One region of the Kitasatospora sp. NPDC059088 genome, then DNA from elsewhere that is predicted to be linked to it. Evidence: riboswitches for the same ligand, from Rfam matches in the RefSeq annotation. Region 1 holds a riboswitch; each other region holds the start of a gene.
What was found. A riboswitch is a leader RNA that binds a small molecule or an ion and turns the genes downstream of it on or off. The one in region 1 is predicted to bind cobalamin.
Positions count from the first base shown of each region.

Region 2: linked by a shared signal. The riboswitch ahead of ACFWXO_RS15790 (prenyltransferase/squalene oxidase repeat-containing protein) and the one ahead of ACFWXO_RS19770 (ribonucleoside-diphosphate reductase subunit alpha) in region 1 are both predicted to bind cobalamin.
Region 3: linked by a shared signal. The riboswitch ahead of metE (5-methyltetrahydropteroyltriglutamate--homocysteine S-methyltransferase) and the one ahead of ACFWXO_RS19770 (ribonucleoside-diphosphate reductase subunit alpha) in region 1 are both predicted to bind cobalamin.

Region 1 covers NZ_JBHYGR010000040.1:45,665-51,361, forward strand. The annotation lists gene ACFWXO_RS19760 (glycoside hydrolase family 26 protein) at 1-1,149, opposite strand, end outside; gene ACFWXO_RS19765 (hypothetical protein) at 1,289-2,200, opposite strand; cobalamin riboswitch at 2,730-2,862, shown strand; gene ACFWXO_RS19770 (ribonucleoside-diphosphate reductase subunit alpha) at 3,056-5,467, shown strand; gene ACFWXO_RS19775 (ribonucleotide-diphosphate reductase subunit beta) at 5,467-5,697, shown strand, end outside.
Region 2 covers NZ_JBHYGR010000029.1:34,102-39,798, reverse strand. The annotation lists gene ACFWXO_RS15805 (ABC transporter ATP-binding protein) at 1-65, opposite strand, end outside; gene ACFWXO_RS15800 (CbiQ family ECF transporter T component) at 62-1,282, opposite strand; gene ACFWXO_RS15795 (hypothetical protein) at 1,287-2,375, opposite strand; gene ACFWXO_RS15790 (prenyltransferase/squalene oxidase repeat-containing protein) at 2,372-3,928, opposite strand; cobalamin riboswitch at 4,037-4,181, opposite strand; gene ACFWXO_RS15785 (flagellar hook-length control protein FliK) at 4,341-4,838, opposite strand; gene ACFWXO_RS15780 (peptidase) at 4,868-5,697, opposite strand, start outside.
Region 3 covers NZ_JBHYGR010000133.1:13,587-19,283, forward strand. The annotation lists gene ACFWXO_RS37440 (hypothetical protein) at 1-633, shown strand, start outside; gene metE (5-methyltetrahydropteroyltriglutamate--homocysteine S-methyltransferase) at 730-3,045, opposite strand; cobalamin riboswitch at 3,223-3,392, opposite strand; gene ACFWXO_RS37450 (SpoIIE family protein phosphatase) at 3,564-5,697, opposite strand, start outside.

The DNA.
Region 1 (5,697 bases):
CGGGTGCGCGGGGCTGCCGCTGTAGTCGTCCACCCCGACCACGTCGACGTACTGGGAGCCCGGGTAGTAGTCCCACGGGTCCACGCCCGGGGCGCCGTCCCAGGACACCGGTGTCCAGACGAACAGCAGGTTGTGCAGGCCCCTGGTCTCCACCAGGTACTTGTAGGTGATCCGCCACAGCGCCTGGTAGTCGGCCGGCTTCTGGCCCGCCCACCAGAACCGGCTGGCGCAGTCCTGGACGTTCATCTCGTGGTAGGGGCGCAGCAGCACCGGCACGTCGTGGGCGGCCAGGTACTCCAGGTGGTCGGCCAGGTAGGACAGGTCGGTGACGAGTGCGCGGTACTCGGGGGTGTCGCCCCCGGCGTCCACGACCCGGCCGAACCAGCCCGGGTCCTTGGCCGCCGGGGAGTTCGAACAGAGCACCCGGTCGAAGGACTTGACGGCGGACCCGGGGTAGGGCTCGTGGAAGGACATGCCGACGATCCCGGCCGGGGCCCCGCCGTTGTCCGGGAGTTCGGTGGTGCTGCCGTCGCAGTTCTGCTGGACGCCGGAGCCGTCGTAGGTGCCGTCGTCGGCGCGCGGGTGGCCGGACCAGACGGCGGTCATCAGGTCGACGGCGTCGTCGGTGTACTGCCAGCCGGTGCGACAGGTGGGCCAGCGGCCGGCCGAGTAGGAGCGCGGGTTGCCGACGCCCCAGGCGTTCTGGCCGTAGCCGGGGCCGAGATCGGTCTCCATGAAGCCGGGCAGGCGGCCGGTGATGTCGGCGGCCTTCTTGTAGTAGTAACCGACCTGCTTGGTGCCCCGGTAGTCGCCGTACTCGGGGTTGTTGCGCTCGTTGTGCGCCTCGACGTGCTGGCCGATCACCGTGCCGCCGCTGTGCCCGGTGCGGGCCTGGGCCTCCAGGTCCGCGAGGAACTGCTGGACGGCACGGGCGTTCGGCGAGGCCTGCGGGTCCCGGGCCAGCAGGTCCCGGCCCACGTCCGGCGGCAGGGTACGGCCGGGGGCGCCGACCGACACCGGTACCCGGACGGGCTGCCCGGGGTCGGTCCGGTCGTCGCGGTCCAGCAGCACGAGACTGCCGGCGGCGACCACGATGCCGGCCGCGGCCAGCACGGCCGGCCTACCGCGCAGGACTCTGGGCAGGGCCACGACCGCTCCTCCGGTTTCTCGCCGGCGCCGACCCCCGCGGACGCAACCGGAACACGCGTACGAATGACTCCGACGAGAGCCTGCCACACTCCCCCGGTCCCGGCGAACGGGTCCGCCGGGACCGGGGTGTCACCGCGGGTCAGCCGGTCGCGGCGGCCGCCGGAGTGCCCTGCGAACCCGGCGTGGCCGAGCCCGCCGCCTTGGCCCGCTGGAGCAGCTGGCCCTTCACGTGCTCGGCGAACCCGGCGGACGCCGCGGTCGCGGCGGCGTCAGGGGCGTTGCCGCCCTTCGCCGAGCCCTCGACGGTGAAGTAGGCGTACCGGCCCAGGCTGCTGTGCGTGCCGGTGCAGCCGGGGTTGGCGCAGAACGCCGGGCCGCCCGGCGCGGGCAGGCCCTTGAGCTGCCCGGCGTAGTTCTTCATCGCCGTCTCGGCCTGGATCTTGTGGTCGAAGACCGCGACGCCGACGGTCACCGCGCTGTCGCCGGAGACGTACGTCGCCCGGAGCACCTTCTGGCAGCCCTGGTCGCCGAGGACCTTGCCGAGCCCGCCGGTGGTGGAGTTGCCGTCCCAGCAGGGCTGGTCCAGCGCGACCACGGTCCGGTTCCAGGACACGCCGTTGACCGTCACCTGCAGCGCGGAGAACAGCGCCCCCGCGTCCTGCGGCGCCGGGTCGGTGGCGACCTCCCAGATCGGCTTCGACGGGTCGTCCGGCTGCCCTCCCGCGGCCGCACCGCCGTTCGACGGGCCTGGGGTCGACGGGCCGCCGTTCGACGGGCCGGGGGTCGGCTTGCCCGAGACGGACGCGGACGCGACCGCACCGCCACCGGGCTTGGCCGGGTCGTCCTTCTTGCCGAACAGCAGCACTCCGCCCGCGGCCAGACCACCCACCAGGACGACGGCCACCGCGCCGCCGATGATCCTCACCCGGCGCTTGCGCCTGCCGTCGGCCTCGTTGCGGTCCGCCAGCGCCGCCCAGTCCGGCTCGACGCGCTGCGGCGGGACCGGCTGCTGCGGCGCGGCCGGCTGCTGCGGGGGCCCCGGCTGCTGCACGGGAACCGCCTGCTGCGGGGCCTGCTGCCACTGCGGCTGCGCAGCCGGCGGCTGAACCGGCTGGGGCGCCGGCTGGGGCACCGGCGGGACGGGCTGGGAGAACGGCTGCGCCGCCGGCGCCACCGGTCCGTACGAGGCCGGCGGCGGGCCGAAACCACCGCCCGGCGGCGGCACCGGACCCGGCCCCACCGGCTGCTGATTCTGTGCGCCCCCCGGCCCGGCGGGAGGCGTCCCCTGCGGCCCGTGCCCAGGTACACCAGTTCCGTCGCTCATGCGCCCAGATCGTAGGGCATCACCCGCACCGCCCCTCGGCCCGGTGACCGTTCCGTATCGAAACCAGGACGCCCGGCGCGCCGGGCCCGGGTGTCCGGCACCCGGATCCGGGGTGTCCGGCGGGCGGCCGCGACACGTCCGGAGCGTGGTTCCGGGCCTCGGACGTCCACGAACCGCCACCGGCCCGGGCACAACCCGTCATCGCGACAACACACCACGCCGTACTACATGTGGTGTCGCATCGAGGAGACACCACTACATGTATGCTCGCTTCTGCTGTCGATGCAGGGGAACCCGGTGGGAATCCGGGACTGCCCCGCAGCGGTGTGCGGGCGGCTCCAGCAGCCGTACCGCGAGTCCGAGTACCTGCCGAACAGCGTGCGCCACGGCCCTCCCGCAGAGGCCGCGCCAAGCACCAGCACCACCCCTCCGGGCCTCGCGGGCGGGCCGGGGAGACACCTCGCGCGACGCTTTTTGCGTTCGCGCCGTGCTCCCCTGCCCAGATCGGCCCGGGTGACCCCGATCACCGCCGCACGATCGCCGCCAGGAGAGAGCGCCTTGACCACCGCTGCCTCAGTCACCCTGCCCGCCCAGGGCTCCGGTACCGCCTTCACCGACCCGACGGTCTCCGACCCCGGCGGTGCTCTCCTGCGGCTGCTCACCGACCGCAGCGCCGACCTCACCGAGGTCGACCCCGGCCATGTCGCCGCCGCCGCGCTGCGCGGCCGCCACGCCGGCTCGGACTTCGCCGAGCTGCGCGGTCTGGCCGTGGACGCCGCCGCGTCGATGATCGCCGAGGACCCCCAGTACTCGAAGCTGGCCGCCCGCCTGCTCGCCCTGGAGATCGTCGACGAGGCGAACAGCCAGGGCTCGACCTCCTTCTCCGCCTCGATCGCCGTCGGCCACGCCGAGGGCCTGATCGGCGACACCACCGCGGCCTTCGTCGCCAAGCACGCCGACGCCCTGAACGCGCTCGTCGACACCAAGGGCGACGACCGCTTCGAGTACTTCGGCCTGCGCACCGTCCAGTCCCGCTACCTGCTGCGCCACCCGATCACCCGCAAGGTGATCGAGACCCCGCAGCACTTCCTGCTCCGCGTCGCCTGCGGCCTGGCGGTCGGCGACTCCGAGCAGTCGGTGCGCGAGGTGTCCGAGCTGTACGGCCTGATGAGCCGCCTGGAGTACCTGACCTCCTCGCCGACGCTCTTCAACTCCGGCACCCGGCACCCGCAGATGTCCAGCTGCTACCTGCTGGACTCGCCGCTGGACAACCTGGACTCGATCTACAACCGCTACGCGCAGATCGCCCGCCTCTCCAAGCACGCCGGCGGCATCGGCCTGTCCTACTCGCGCATCCGCTCGCGCGGCAGCCTGATCCGCGGCACCAACGGCAAGTCCAACGGCATCGTCCCGTTCCTGCGCACCCTCGACTCCTCGGTCGCCGCCGTCAACCAGGGCGGCCGCCGCAAGGGCGCGGCCTGCGTCTACCTGGAGACCTGGCACGCCGACATCGAGGAGTTCCTGGAGCTCCGCGACAACACCGGTGAGGAGGCGCGCCGCACGCACAACCTCAACCTGGCCCACTGGATCCCGGACGAGTTCATGCGCCGCGTGAACGCCAACGCCGACTGGTCGCTGTTCTCCCCCGCCGACGTCCCCGAGCTGGTCGACCTGTGGGGCGCCGACTTCGACGAGGCCTACCTCAAGGCCGAGCTGGCCGGCAAGGCCGTCCGCACCATCCCGGCGCAGACCCTCTACGCCCGCATGATGCGCACCCTCGCGCAGACCGGCAACGGCTGGATGACCTTCAAGGACGCCTCCAACCGCGCCGCCAACCAGACCGCGCTGCCCGGCCGCACGGTGCACTCCTCCAACCTGTGCACCGAGATCCTGGAGGTCACGGACGACTCCGAGACCGCCGTCTGCAACCTGGGCTCGGTCAACCTCGGCGCGCACGTGGCCGAGGGCGCGTCCGTCGAGGACCTGCTCGGCGCCATGGACTGGGAGCGCCTCGACGCCACCGTCCGCACCGCCGTGACCTTCCTCGACCGCGTGGTGGACATCAACTTCTACCCGACCACCGAGGCCGGCACCTCCAACTCCCGCTGGCGGCCAGTCGGCCTCGGCGTGATGGGCCTCCAGGACGTCTTCTTCAAGCTGCGGATCGACTTCGACTCCGCCGAGGCCGCCCGGCTGTCCACGCTGATCGCCGAGCGCATCATGCTCACCGCCTACGAGCGCTCCGCCGACCTGGCCGAGCAGCTCGGCCGCCACGAGGCCTACGGCGAAACCCGCGCCGCCCGCGGCGAGCTGCACATCGACCACTTCCCGAGCGCCGCCCCGGAGTGGACCGACCGCTGGACGGCGCTGCGCGCCCGCATCGCCGAGACCGGCCTGCGCAACTCGCTGCTGCTCGCGATCGCCCCGACCGCGACCATCGCCTCCATCGCCGGCGTCTACGAGTGCATCGAGCCGCAGGTGTCCAACCTGTTCAAGCGCGAGACGCTCTCGGGCGAGTTCCTCCAGGTCAACCCGTACCTGGTGCGCGAGCTCAAGGAGCTCGGCGTCTGGGACCAGCAGACCCGCGACGCCCTGCGCGACGCCAACGGCTCCGTCCAGGAGCTCGGTTGGCTGCCGGAGCAGGTCCGGTCGCTGTACCGCACCGCGTGGGAGCTGCCGCAGCGCGCGCTGATCGACCTGGCCGCGGCCCGCATGCCGTACCTGGACCAGAGCCAGTCGCTGAACCTCTTCATGGCGGCGCCGACCATCGGCAAGCTCAGCTCGATGTACGCCTACGCGTGGAAGGTCGGTCTCAAGACCACCTACTACCTGCGCTCGCGCCCCGCGACCCGGATCGCCCAGGCCGCCTCGGGTGCCGCCCGCACCGCCGCTGGTACGCCGGTGCCGGTGAACACCCCGACCCTCACCCCCGAGGAAGAGGCCGCACTGGCCTGCTCCCTGGAGAACCCCGAGTCCTGCGAGGCCTGCCAGTAATGTCCGACGATCGCCAGAAGATGCTGCTCGACCCCGGCTTCGAGCTGACCCTGCGCCCGATGCGCTACCCGTCGTTCTACGACCGGTACCGCGACGCGATCAAGAACACCTGGACCGTCGAGGAGGTGGACCTGCACTCGGACGTCGCCGACCTGGCGAAGCTGAGCGAGGGCGAGCGCCACATGATCGGCCGCCTGGTGGCGTTCTTCGCGACCGGTGACTCGATCGTC
Region 2 (5,697 bases), on a different contig from region 1:
ACGTCGCGCAGGACGGGCGTGGTCTCGCCGTCGTACACCACACCGACCCGGTCGAATCGGATCACGTGCTCACCTCGGAGGTCGTGCGGTCGGTGCGGGTCCGTACGGGCGGCTTCGGTGCGGCCGGTGCGGTCCGTTCGGGCGTGCGGCCGGGCGGCGGCGAGACGATCCCGGCCGCGCCCGCCAGGAGCAGGGCGAGCACCGGGACGAGCGGCAGCGTCGGCCAGGTCAGCGGGTAGAGGGAGGGGTTGAGGTCGGTGGCGTCGTAGCCGACGGTGGCGGACAGCAGCACGGCGGCGGCCACTCCGCAACCGGCCACGCCCCACTCGGCGGCCCGCCAGCGGTCCGGCCGGTAGGTGGTGCGCCGCACCCGGCGCCCGCCGAGCAGCAGACCCGCCACGCAGAGCACGGCACCCGCGAGGAAGGCGGGCAGGCCGAGCGCGGCCGGGGCCGTCCCGTCCAGCAGTCCGTACACCCCGGCGCACAGGCCGCACATGCCGAGCAGCATCAGCACCCCGGTGAGCCGGCGGGAGCGGCGCGAGGCGGTGCCGGAACGCCCGTAGCCGCGCGAGTCCATCGCGGCCGCGAGGCCCAGCGAACGCTCCAGCGCGTCCTCCAGGACCGGCACCACGATGCTGTGCAGGGCGCGGACGCCCTTGCGCCCCCCCGCACGCAACCTCCGTGCCCGGGCGACCCGTTGGACGCTCTGCACCAGCTGGGGCGCGACGCTGAGCGCCACCGTCACGGCGACGCCGAGCTCGTACAGGGCCCCGGGCAGGACGCGCAGGGACCGCTTGGGGTTGGCGAGGGTGTTCGCGGCGCCGATGCAGCAGATCAGACAGGCCAGCCGCAGCCCGTCGAAGGCCGCCGAGAGCGTGGCCTCCAGCGAGACCGGGCCGCCGATCCGGATCCCCGCGTACCAGTCGGGGGTGGGGATGTGCGGCAGGGAGAAGAGCAGGTGGTCGTGCGGGGTGATACCGGTGGCGAAGACGCATCGGAAGACCACCCGGATCGCCACCACCGTCAGCGCCAGCCACAGGTAGTAGCTGAACCCGCGGGCCCACGGGGCCTCGCTGCGGCGGGCGGTGACCACGTAGCCGAGCACGGCGAGGACGAGCAGGAGCAGCAAGGGGTTGGTGGTGCGGCTGGCCGCGGTCGCCAGGGCGAGCGCCCAGGCCCACCAGGCCAGCGGGTGGAGGTTGCGCGGGGCGCGCCGGCCCCCGGCGCCCCGCCCGGGGCTGCGCTGCGGGGAGCCGAGGCCGCAGGTGTCTTGCGCGCTCACCGGATCACTCGGCCCGTCGGCGGCGACGGCGTGCGGCCACCACCGTGGCCACGCCCAGCGCCACGACGAGGACCGCCCCGAGCGCAGCGGGCACCATCGAACCGGAGTCGTGCGGGGCGTCGGCCACCGGGTTGGCGTCCACCACCCCGCCGGGCACGGCGGGCGCGGACGTCGCCCCGGCCGCGGCCACGGCCGTCTGCGGTGTCGGCCCGTCACTCGGGGTCTCGGTCGGCGGGGCGGTGGAGACTTCGGCCGGTACCGGCGTGGGATCGGGCGCTCCCGGCGGGGTGATGCCGTCCGCAGGAGTGGCCGCGGTACCCGTTCCCGGGGTCGCGGCGGGCGCCGGCGGACGGGTTCCGCCGGGCCGGGGTGCGGCCGGGGCCGGGGCACCCCCGGTCGAGCCGGAGCCGCCGCCACGCGTCGTACCGCTGCCGCCCGTCGTGCCCGATCCGCCCGTCGTACCGGAACCGCTCGCCGCTCCGCCGGAGCCGCCCGTCGTGCCCTGGCCCGGGTCGGCCGGCTGCCCGCCGGAACTGGGGTTGTGGGCCCGGACGCTGTCCGGCGAGAAGGTCGGACGCCCCTCGGTGCCCTCCACGTTGGTGCCGCCGTAGATCCACAGGTCGACGCTGCCGGGCTTCGGCTGGTAGAGCATCGCCCCGAGCTGGCTGTAGGACCACTCGTTCTGGCCCGGATCGGCGTGCCAGTACGACCAGTACGCGGTGGCCGGAGGTGTCAGGACGCACTTCTCCTGGTCCGGGGTCGGGAACTGCTTGCCGCCCTGGTAACCGCTGTAGCCGATCCGGCAGATGAAGGCCGGGCCGTCGTGGCCGGTGCCGGTGGTCTTCCAACCCCCTTGGTTCAGCAGGGTGTAGCCGGTGGTGGGCGTGGAGCCGCAGGAGCGCAGCAGCGGGCCGCCCCACTTGCTCAGGTCCACGGCGAGGACGACCCCGGAGGTCGGGGTGCACTGCTCCATCGGCAACGGCGCAGCGGCAGCCGGGACCACGCCCACGGCGAGGCCGCCGAATGCCAGCGCCGAGGTCAGTGCCGCCGCCCCGGACAGCCGGGCGAGCCGCTGCCCGAGTCCCCGGCTCACCGGTGACGCCCCGGGGCGGCCGTCCGGCGGCGACGGGCGACGATGACGGCAGCGGCACCGAGCGCGGTCAGCGCACCGGCGGCCGCCGTCAGCGCCAGTGCCTGGGTTCCGGTGCTCGCGAGGTGATCCGAACCGGTCTGCACCGGGACGCCTCCGGCCGCCTCGGCACCGCCATCCGTCGGGGCGTCGACGCCACCGGACGACGGCGCGCCGGTGGTCGGGCCGGGCCCGGTCGTGGTGGGCGAACCCGTCGGGGTCCCGGTGGACGTGGTCGTCGGGGTGGAGGTGCCGGTCGGGGTGGGCGTACCGGACGGAGTGGTGGAGGGAGTACCCGTCGGGGTGACCGTACTCGTCGGGGTCGGCGTGCCGGACGGCGTGGTGGACGGCGTCCCGGTCGGCGTCGGCGAGCCGCCGAGGTCGCGGGACAGCGTGCCGAAGGAGATGCCGGTGGCGCCGCCGAGCACCTGCGTGGACGCCCGGACGTCCGACCCCCGCTGCCCGGTGGAGGCGACGTTGAACCCGCCGTCACCGTTCTGCTGCCCGGCGAGGAAGTCGAGTGCCTTGGCGATCTGTCCGCCGTAGGCGGCCTTGCGCAGCGTCATCCCCTGGACGGCCAGCGCGGCCGAGTTGGTGGAGTTGCCGGCCGCGCCGGGGAAGCCGCCGTCGGGCAACTGCCGTGCGGCGAGCCAGCCGAGGCCCTTGTCGACCGCCTGGGCGGCCTCGTCCCCGGGGACGAGGGCGAGGGCCATGACGGCCATGGCCGTGCTGTCCACATCCGAGTCACCGGCGGCCGGAATCAGACTCGGCCAGGACCCGTCCGGGTGCTGGAGGCTCCTCAGGTAGCCGATCGCGGGAGCGGCACCGGTCGACTCTCCGGCCCGGAGCTGGGCCATGACGGCGAGCGCCTGGGAGAAGACCGAGGTGGCGTAGGTGTAGTTGCCCGGGGCGTCGCAGCCCGTGCCCGCGTCGGCCTTGGTGCACACCATCGCGGCGAGGGCGGCGATCAGGTCGTGGCCGCCGAAGTTCCGCGGGTTGCGGCCGACCGCCTCGGCGAGCAGCGCCTCCTTGCCGATGGACCCGCCGCCGGCGTACTCGGTGCCGATGGCGGTCCAGTCGTTGACGGTGCGCGCGCTCGCGTCCTTGCCCTGCTGGTCCAGGAAGTCGACGATCCTGCGCAGCGCGGCGTCGTCCGTACCGGTCGCGGCGAGGGCGTAGGCCCCGTCGATGGTCAGGCCGAAGTCGGCGAAGGCCGGGAACCCCTCGTAGTAGTGACCGTCCGTCAGGCGGGACGGGTCGGTGAGGTAGGCACTCCCCTTGGCGGCGTCCGGCTTCCTCCCGGCAGGCGGGGTCGGTGTGGCGGTGGGGCCGTCCGCGTCGTGCCGGGCGGTGGTGAGGTCGGCACCGGTCAGGGCCGGGATCGTCGGCCGGGCTGCCGCGCTCTCGGGGTGCCCCAGCAGGACCGTACCGCAGGCGGCGACCGCGACGGCACCGGCGACCACCAGCGAGGCGAGGTCCCGGTTTCTGTGACGTGTACGACTGCTGCTGACCCTCACGACGACTCCCTGGTCGGTCGACACGGGAGAAACGGCGCAGCCGACGGCCGCCCACGGGGAACACGGGACCGTCGAGACCACGTCGTAGTCCGCGACGACGCAAGTGCTGTGTGAACACACCCCCGGTCCAGGCATTCCGGCTCACCCACCCTCAGGTGGGTCCACGGTTGCGGGTCAGCGCCGGAGTTGGACCGGCTTCCCCTGAATGCCGAGGGCAAAAAATCGGTTCATCAGACCACGTTGACCGAAGCAGAGTCAATGAGGCGTCAGCGGTGGCCGAGCGGGAGGACCCGGGTGCGGCACCGGGGCTGACGCGCAGCGGTGGGGGGGTCACCGGTGCCCCGGCCCCTCCCGGGAGAGGAGCCGGGCACCGGTCGGCGTCCGCGGTTCAGGACGCGGTTCAGGACGCGGTTCAGGGCGCGGTGATGCCCGGCTGGGCACCGGCGCCGAAGGACCAGCCCTCGACGTCGCCGGGTGCCGGGTTGTAGCTGCCCGCGCCCAGGTTGCTGTACGACCAGGGGCCGCCGTGCTGGGCGTGCCAGTACGACCAGTAGGCGCTGCCGGTCGGGTTGGTGCAGGTCGTCGGCAGGGCGTTGATCGTGCAGACGAAGCCCGGGAAGCGCGGGTGGAAGGAGTACGAGAAACCGGCCCCGGTCAGCGCGGCCAGGCCGCTGGCCGGGTCGCCGGGCGCACAGCCGGTCTGGACGCCGCCGCCGACGGCGGTGAAGTCGACCACGACGGTGACCCCGGTGGTGCCGGTGCAGGCGTCCGCCCGCGCCTGCGGGGCCTGGACGGCGGAGACGCCGAGCAGGCCGGCCGTGAGGGCCGCCGCAGCGGCGATCGACCCGAGCGTACGGCGGGCCGGGCGGGCACGGCGGGCCGGGCGGACCGCGGTGAAGGTGTCGGTCATCGGTGAAATCCTCCTGGAGTCAGGCTCGTTCAGCGCACGGCCGTGGGCGTGGCCGTGTCCCTGGCCGTGTCCGTGGCCGGGCAGGCGAGGGTCGGGGCGCCGGGGCGTGCACCGGCGGCGGACAGCGTGGCCAGCGGGGTGCCCGCGAGGCCGAGGACGGCCTGTGCCGTGGCCCGGGCGCCGTTGCCCGCGTTGAAACCGCTCGCGTCGTAGGCGACGGCGCCGCGGACCGCCTGGTCGGCGGAGCAGTCCTGCTGGAACTTGACCAGCCGGCTCCAGCCCTTGAACCCGGCGGCCAGGCGCCCGCCGGAGAACAGCGCCTGGGTGGCCAGGCCGGTGGTGTTGGCGTTGGAGGCGGTCGCCCCGGCGGCCGCGAACCCGCCGTCGCCGTTCTGGTGGGCGGTGAGCCAGCCGAGTCCCGTGTTCGCCTTGGCGGCGCGACCGGTGGCGGCGAGGGCCTGGACGGCGAGCGCGGTGGCGTCGGGGTCGCTGGTGCAGGCGGCCTGGCCGAAGGAGACCGGGAAGCCGCCGTCCGCGCACTGGCTGTTCGCCAGGAAGTCGACGGCCGCCGCCGGGGCGTCACCGGGCGTGCGGTGCAGGGCGATCAGGGCGAGGGACTGGCCGAAGGCGTTGCTGTAGTCGCCCCACTGGGAGCGGTCGGAGAAGCGGCCTCCGGCGGTCTGCAGCGAGCGCAGCCGGGCCGGCAGGTCGACGCCGCCGAAGGCCGTCGGGTCCCCGCCGCGGACCTCGACGGCGAGCAGCAGCTTGGCGGTCGCGCCCGCATAGGCCTCGGTGGTGCCGTCGCCGAGGTAGCCGCTGATGATCTCGGGCTTCGCCAGCCAGGCGGTGGCCTTCGCGG
Region 3 (5,697 bases), on a different contig from region 1:
GCCCTGCTCCCGGGCACGGCCTCGGCCGCCCCGGGCACCACCCCGCCGCAGGCTCCCGGGCTCCCCGAACGGAAGCTCCCCACCAGCGCCAACGGCTGGACGATCGAGAAGGAGGCCAACCACGTCTCCACCGTCTGGACCCGCCAGGTCGCCGGCACCGGGCTCTCGGTCGACCTCCGGATCGGCGACGTCGAGGAGATCCTCGTCCACCTGATCCGGCGCTTCCACTACGAGGTGGAGGAACTCCCCGACGGCGACCTGCTCGGCTGGCAGGAGATCGGCGGGCTGCGGACGGCACTGCCGGAGTCGAACCTCGCCTCCGGCACCGCCGTCCGCATCCGCCCCGGCGCCTCGGCCAAGGGCGGCCTCTTCGCCCACCAGGAACTGGTGCTGCGCGACATCCTCGCCGACTGCCAGGGCGTGGTGCGCTGGGGCGGGGACGACGACGAGGTGGACGAGTCGCTGTTCTACCTCGCCCTCGGCCCGCAGGACCGCCGGGTGAACCGGCTCGCCGACCGCCTGCGCGGCTGGGCCGAACGCCCCGGCTCGGGCGCCGGCACCCCGGTGGACGTGGCCTCCCCGGACCGCCGCACCGAGGCGAGCACCTTGGCCCGCACCCAGCGCGCGGGCTGACCACCCCACGGGGGCGGGCCCGGCAGCCGTGCCGCGCCCGCCCCCGAACCCGTCCGATCGGCCCGCCTGATCAGCCCATCTGATCAACCCGCCCGATCAGCCCGCGAGTTCGGCCCGCAGGCGGCGGGCGGCGGCGACCAGGCTTTCCAGCGAGGCGCGGGTCTCGGGCCAGCCGCGGGTCTTGAGGCCGCAGTCGGGGTTGACCCAGAGCCGCTCGGCGGGGATCGCCGCCAGTCCGGCCCGCAGCAGCTCGACGGCCTCCTCGGTGCTCGGCACCCGCGGGGAGTGGATGTCCCAGACACCCGGGCCGACCTCGCGCGGGTACCCGGCGGAGGCCAGTTCCCCGGCGACCTCCATGTGCGAACGGGTCGCCTCCAGGGAGATCACGTCGGCGTCGAGTTCGTCGATCGCGGTCATGATCGCGCCGAACTCGGCGTAGCACATGTGGGTGTGCACCTGGGTGTCGGCGCGCACGCCCGAGGTGGCCAGCCGGAAGGCCTCGGTGGCCCAGTCCAGGTAGGCCGGGCGGCCGGCGGCGCGCAGCGGCAGGGTCTCGCGCAGGGCCGGTTCGTCGACCTGGACGACGGCGGCGCCCGCGGCCTCCAGGTCGGCGACCTCGTCGCGCAGGGCGAGGGCCACCTGCCGGGCGGTCTCGGCGAGCGGCTGGTCGTCGCGGACGAAGGACCAGGCGAGCATGGTGACCGGGCCGGTCAGCATGCCCTTGACCGGGCGGTCGGTCAGGTCCTGGGCGTAGCGGAACCAGTCGACGGTCATCGGCTGCGGGCGGGAGATGTCCCCGGCCAGGACCGGCGGCCGGACGTAGCGGGTGCCGTAGGACTGCACCCAGCCGTGCCGGGTGGCCAGGTAGCCGGTGAGCTGCTCGGCGAAGTACTGGACCATGTCGTTGCGCTCGGGCTCGCCGTGCACCAGGACGTCCAGGCCGGCCTTCTCCTGGTAGGCGACCACCTCGCGGACCTCCGCCTCCATCCGCTCCCGGTACGCGGCGGCGTCGATCCGCCCGGCGGTCAGGTCGGCCCGGGCGACGCGCAGTTCGGTGGTCTGCGGGAAGGAGCCGATGGTGGTGGTCGGCAGCAGCGGCAGTGCGAGCCGGGCCCGCTGGGCCGCGGCCCGTACGGGGTAGGGCTGGGCGCGCCGGGCGTCGCCCGGGGTGACGGCCGCGGTGCGGGCGCGCACGGCCGGGTCGCGGGTGATCGGCGAGCTGGCGCGGGAGGCCAGGTCGGCGCGGTTGGCGGCGAGTTCGGCGGTGATCGCGCCGGTGCCCTCGCGCAGGGCGCGGGCCAGCAGCGCGGTCTCGGTGGCCTTCTGCTTGGCGAAGGCGAGCCAGCGGGCGATCTGCGGGTCGATGTCGCGTTCGAGGGTGGCGTCGATCGGCACGTGCAGCAGCGAGCAGGAGGGCGCGACGTCGACCCGGTCGGCGAGCCCGAGCAGGGTGGCCAGGGTGGCCAGCGAGGCGCCCAGGTCGTTGATCCAGATGTTGCGGCCGTCGATCACCCCGGCGACCAGGCGCTTGCCGGGCAGCCCGCCGACGGCGGCGAGGTCCGCCAGGTTGGCGGCGGCCGGTCCGGTGAAGTCCAGCGCCAGGCCCTCCACCGGGGCCTTGGCCAGCACCGCCAGGGCGTCGCCGAGGCGGTCGAAGTAGCTCGCCACCAGCAGCTTGGGGCGCTCGGTCGGCGCGCCCAGCTCGCGGTAGGCCCGGGCGGCGGAGTTCAGCTCGGCCGGGGTCCGGTCCTGGACCAGCGCGGGCTCGTCCAGCTGCACCCACTCCGCACCGGCGGCCCGGAGCGCCGCGAGCAGTTCCGCGTAGACGGGCAGCAGCCGGTCCAGCAGGGTGATCGGCTGGAAGTCGGGGGCCACCCCCGGCGCCGGCTTGGCGAGCAGCAGGTAGCTGACCGGCCCGACCAGCACCGGACGGGCGCCGTGGCCGAGCGCGAGGGCCTCCCTGAGCTCGGCGACGGCCTTGGCCGGGTTCGCGGCGAAGGCGGTGTCCGGCCCCAACTCCGGGACGAGGTAGTGGTAGTTGGTGTCGAACCACTTGGTCATCTCCAGCGGAGCGACGTCCTGGTTGCCGCGCGCCATGGCGAAGTAGCCGTCCAGCGGGTCGGCGTCGACCGCCGCCCGGTGCCGCGGCGGGATCGCGCCGACCGCCACGGTGGTGTCCAGGACGTGGTCGTAGAGCGAGAAGTCGCCGGTCGGGACCTCCTCGATACCGGAGTCGGCGAGCTGCTGCCAGTTCCCCCGGCGCAGGTCGGCGGCGGTGGCCAGCAGCACCTCGGCGGTGACGGCGCCCTTCCAGTACCCCTCGATCGCCTTCTTCAACTCCCGGCCCCGCCCCTGGCGGGGGTAGCCGTGGGCGGTGGCGAGGGTCGCCGCGGCTGCGGACTTCGTGGTCAAGGGACTCTCCTTCGCGAGTCTGGTTCCTCAAGTGCCCGGCGACGGGGACGAGGACGCGAAGGGACGACGGACCGGACGGGCCCCCGCACACGGGTACGGCTCCGCCAGGTGTGGTCGCCGACCCGCCCTCGAGGTCACCGGATGGCCGGGCGCGAACGGTCGCACCCGGGCAGTGGCAGGTCTTCGGACTCGCGGGCCCGCCCGTCCTCCTCAAGGACCGGCACCTACTGGCCGTCGCTTCCCAGACCCGAACCGGGCCCAGTGCGTATGACGGCGGTCGTTCCCACTCACCGCTGCGGGGCAGTCCCGGACTGGCCAGTTGAAAGGCGTCACCGGGTTCCCTCTTACGACACCCCGCCTGGCGGACGGGGCGAACCAGCTGCACCCGCCACCCTACGGGCAGCCCGCCGCTTTCCGGCCGGAGAACCGCACAACCGTCCACATGATGAGACGGCGTCAGCCTCCGACGACCTCGGCCTGCGACCGGGGTCAGCCTCCGGCCGCTGCGACGGCCCGGGTCAGCCGACCGCCACCCCGACCAGGCAGGTGTCGTCGTCGGTGTCGGCACCGCTGTACTGCAACAGGTGGTCCAGGTGCCCCTCGAGGCCGTCCCCACCCTCGGCGGCCAGCCGGTGCGCCCGCTCGGCGAGGGTCGTCAGGTTGCTCAGCGACGCCTGGAGGGACTCGTCGCGGCGCTCGATCAGCCCGTCGGTGTACATCACCAGGGTGTCCCCGGGCCGGAGCACGATCTCCTCCTCCTGGTAGTCCGCCTGGTCGACGGCGCCGAGCAGGATCCCGCCGAGCTGCGGGAGGGTCCGCGCCCGGCCCTCGCGCAGCAGGACCGGTGGCGGGTGGCCAGCGCGGGCCCAGCGCAGCCGCCGGGTGGCGGGTTCGTAGAGCCCGCAGACGGCGGTGGCGGTCACGTTGTCCGTGAGGTGGTGGGTCACGCTGTTCAGCCAGTTGAGCAGTTGGCCCGGTCCGGCACCGGTGGCGGCCAGGCCGCGCAGGGCGTTGCGCAACGCGACCATGCCGGTGGCTGCCTCGATGCCGTGCCCGGCGACGTCGCCGACGCAGATCAGGACGTCGCCGGTGGGCAGCACGAGGGCGTCGTACCAGTCGCCGCCGACCAGGTGGTCCTTCTCGGCGGGGCGGTAGCGCACCGCCACGTGCAGGTCGTGAAGGTCCAGCGGCCCCCGGGCGGGCGGCATGATGGCGTGCTGGAGCTGGAGGGCGAGGCGGCTGCGCTCGGCGGCCTGCTGCTCGCTCTGGGCGAGCTGGTCGCGGGTGGCGGCCAGGGCGACCTCGGTCCAGTGCTGGGCGGAGATGTCCTGGTAGGCGCCGCGGACCACACGCAGTCCGCTGTCCGGGTCGTGCACCGGTTCCGCCACCACCCGGATGTGCCGGGTGACCCCGTCGGCGCGCTGGAGGCGGAAGGCGGTGGAGGCGGGCCGCCGGTGGTGCAGCAGCGTCCGCAGGAAGCGGCCGATGGTCTGCCGGTCGTCCGGGTGGGCGTGCTCGGCGAGCTGGTCGAGGGCGATCGGCCGGTCGGTCGGCGCGAGCCCGTGCAGCTCGAACAGGGTTTCGTTCCAGTCGATCCGACGGGTCGCCAGGTTCTCCTCGAAGCCGCCGATGCGGCCGAGGCGTTGGGCGTGCTGGAGCAGTCGGGCGACCCGCGGGGTACCGTCGTCGAGCCGCCAGACGACCACCAGGTGGGTGCCGTGCCGGCTGATGCCCACCTGGGCCCGGGCGGTCAGCGGCACCCCGTCGACCAGGGCGGCCAGCCGCATGTCCTGGGTACGGAAGGGCTCGCCGGTGGCGAAGACGTGCTCGACCATCTCGGCCAGACCGCCCGGTGCGGCCGCCAGCGGGTAGGCCTCCAGCAGTCGGCGACCCACGATGGCCACCGTCGGCCGGCCGGCGAAGTCCGCGAAGGACGGGTTGACGTGCCGGATCACGAACCGGGGCGGGAGTCCGTCGTGGTCCGGGGCGAGCCGCAGGACCAGGCAGGGGTCGAACAGTCCGTCGGCCAGCTGCCGCAGTTCGTCGAACTGGGCGTCCGCGGGATCGGTGGCGGAGAACTCCCGTCCGTCCCAGGACTCCAGGGTGGCGGCGGCCACCTCGGCGAGCGCCTCGAACTGCCGTTGCAGGGGCTGGGAGCGCTCGGGGAGTTCCTCGTTCCAGCAGAGCTCCAGCACGCCGATCAGCCGGCCGCCGACCCCGGCCGGCACGGCCAGCCGACCGCCGCGGACGTCGTGCTGGCCGATCGAGGGCAGCGAGGCGTCGGCGAGCACGGGGTAGGCGACGGTGCCTCGTTCGTCCAGCGCCCGGCGGGCCGGCGTGGGCACGCCCGGGGGTACGTGGCGCCAGCGGCGGGCCTCCTCCGGCTGGAACCCGGCGCTGCCCGCGAGGGAGAGCGAGAGGTCGGGATGGGCGGCCCAGACGGCCACCGCGGCCACGCCGAGCGGCCGCAGGGCGTGCTCCAGCATGGAGCGGGCCGCGCTCTCGGCGTCGCCGCCCGCGACAGTGTCGGCCTCGATGCTGCGCAGCCGGCGGGCGACCGGGTCCGTGGTACGGACGGCCGTACCGGCGACGAAGTCGCGGGCGAGTGCGGAGATCCGGTCGCCCGCCCCCGGGTTGACCAGGTCGGCGGCC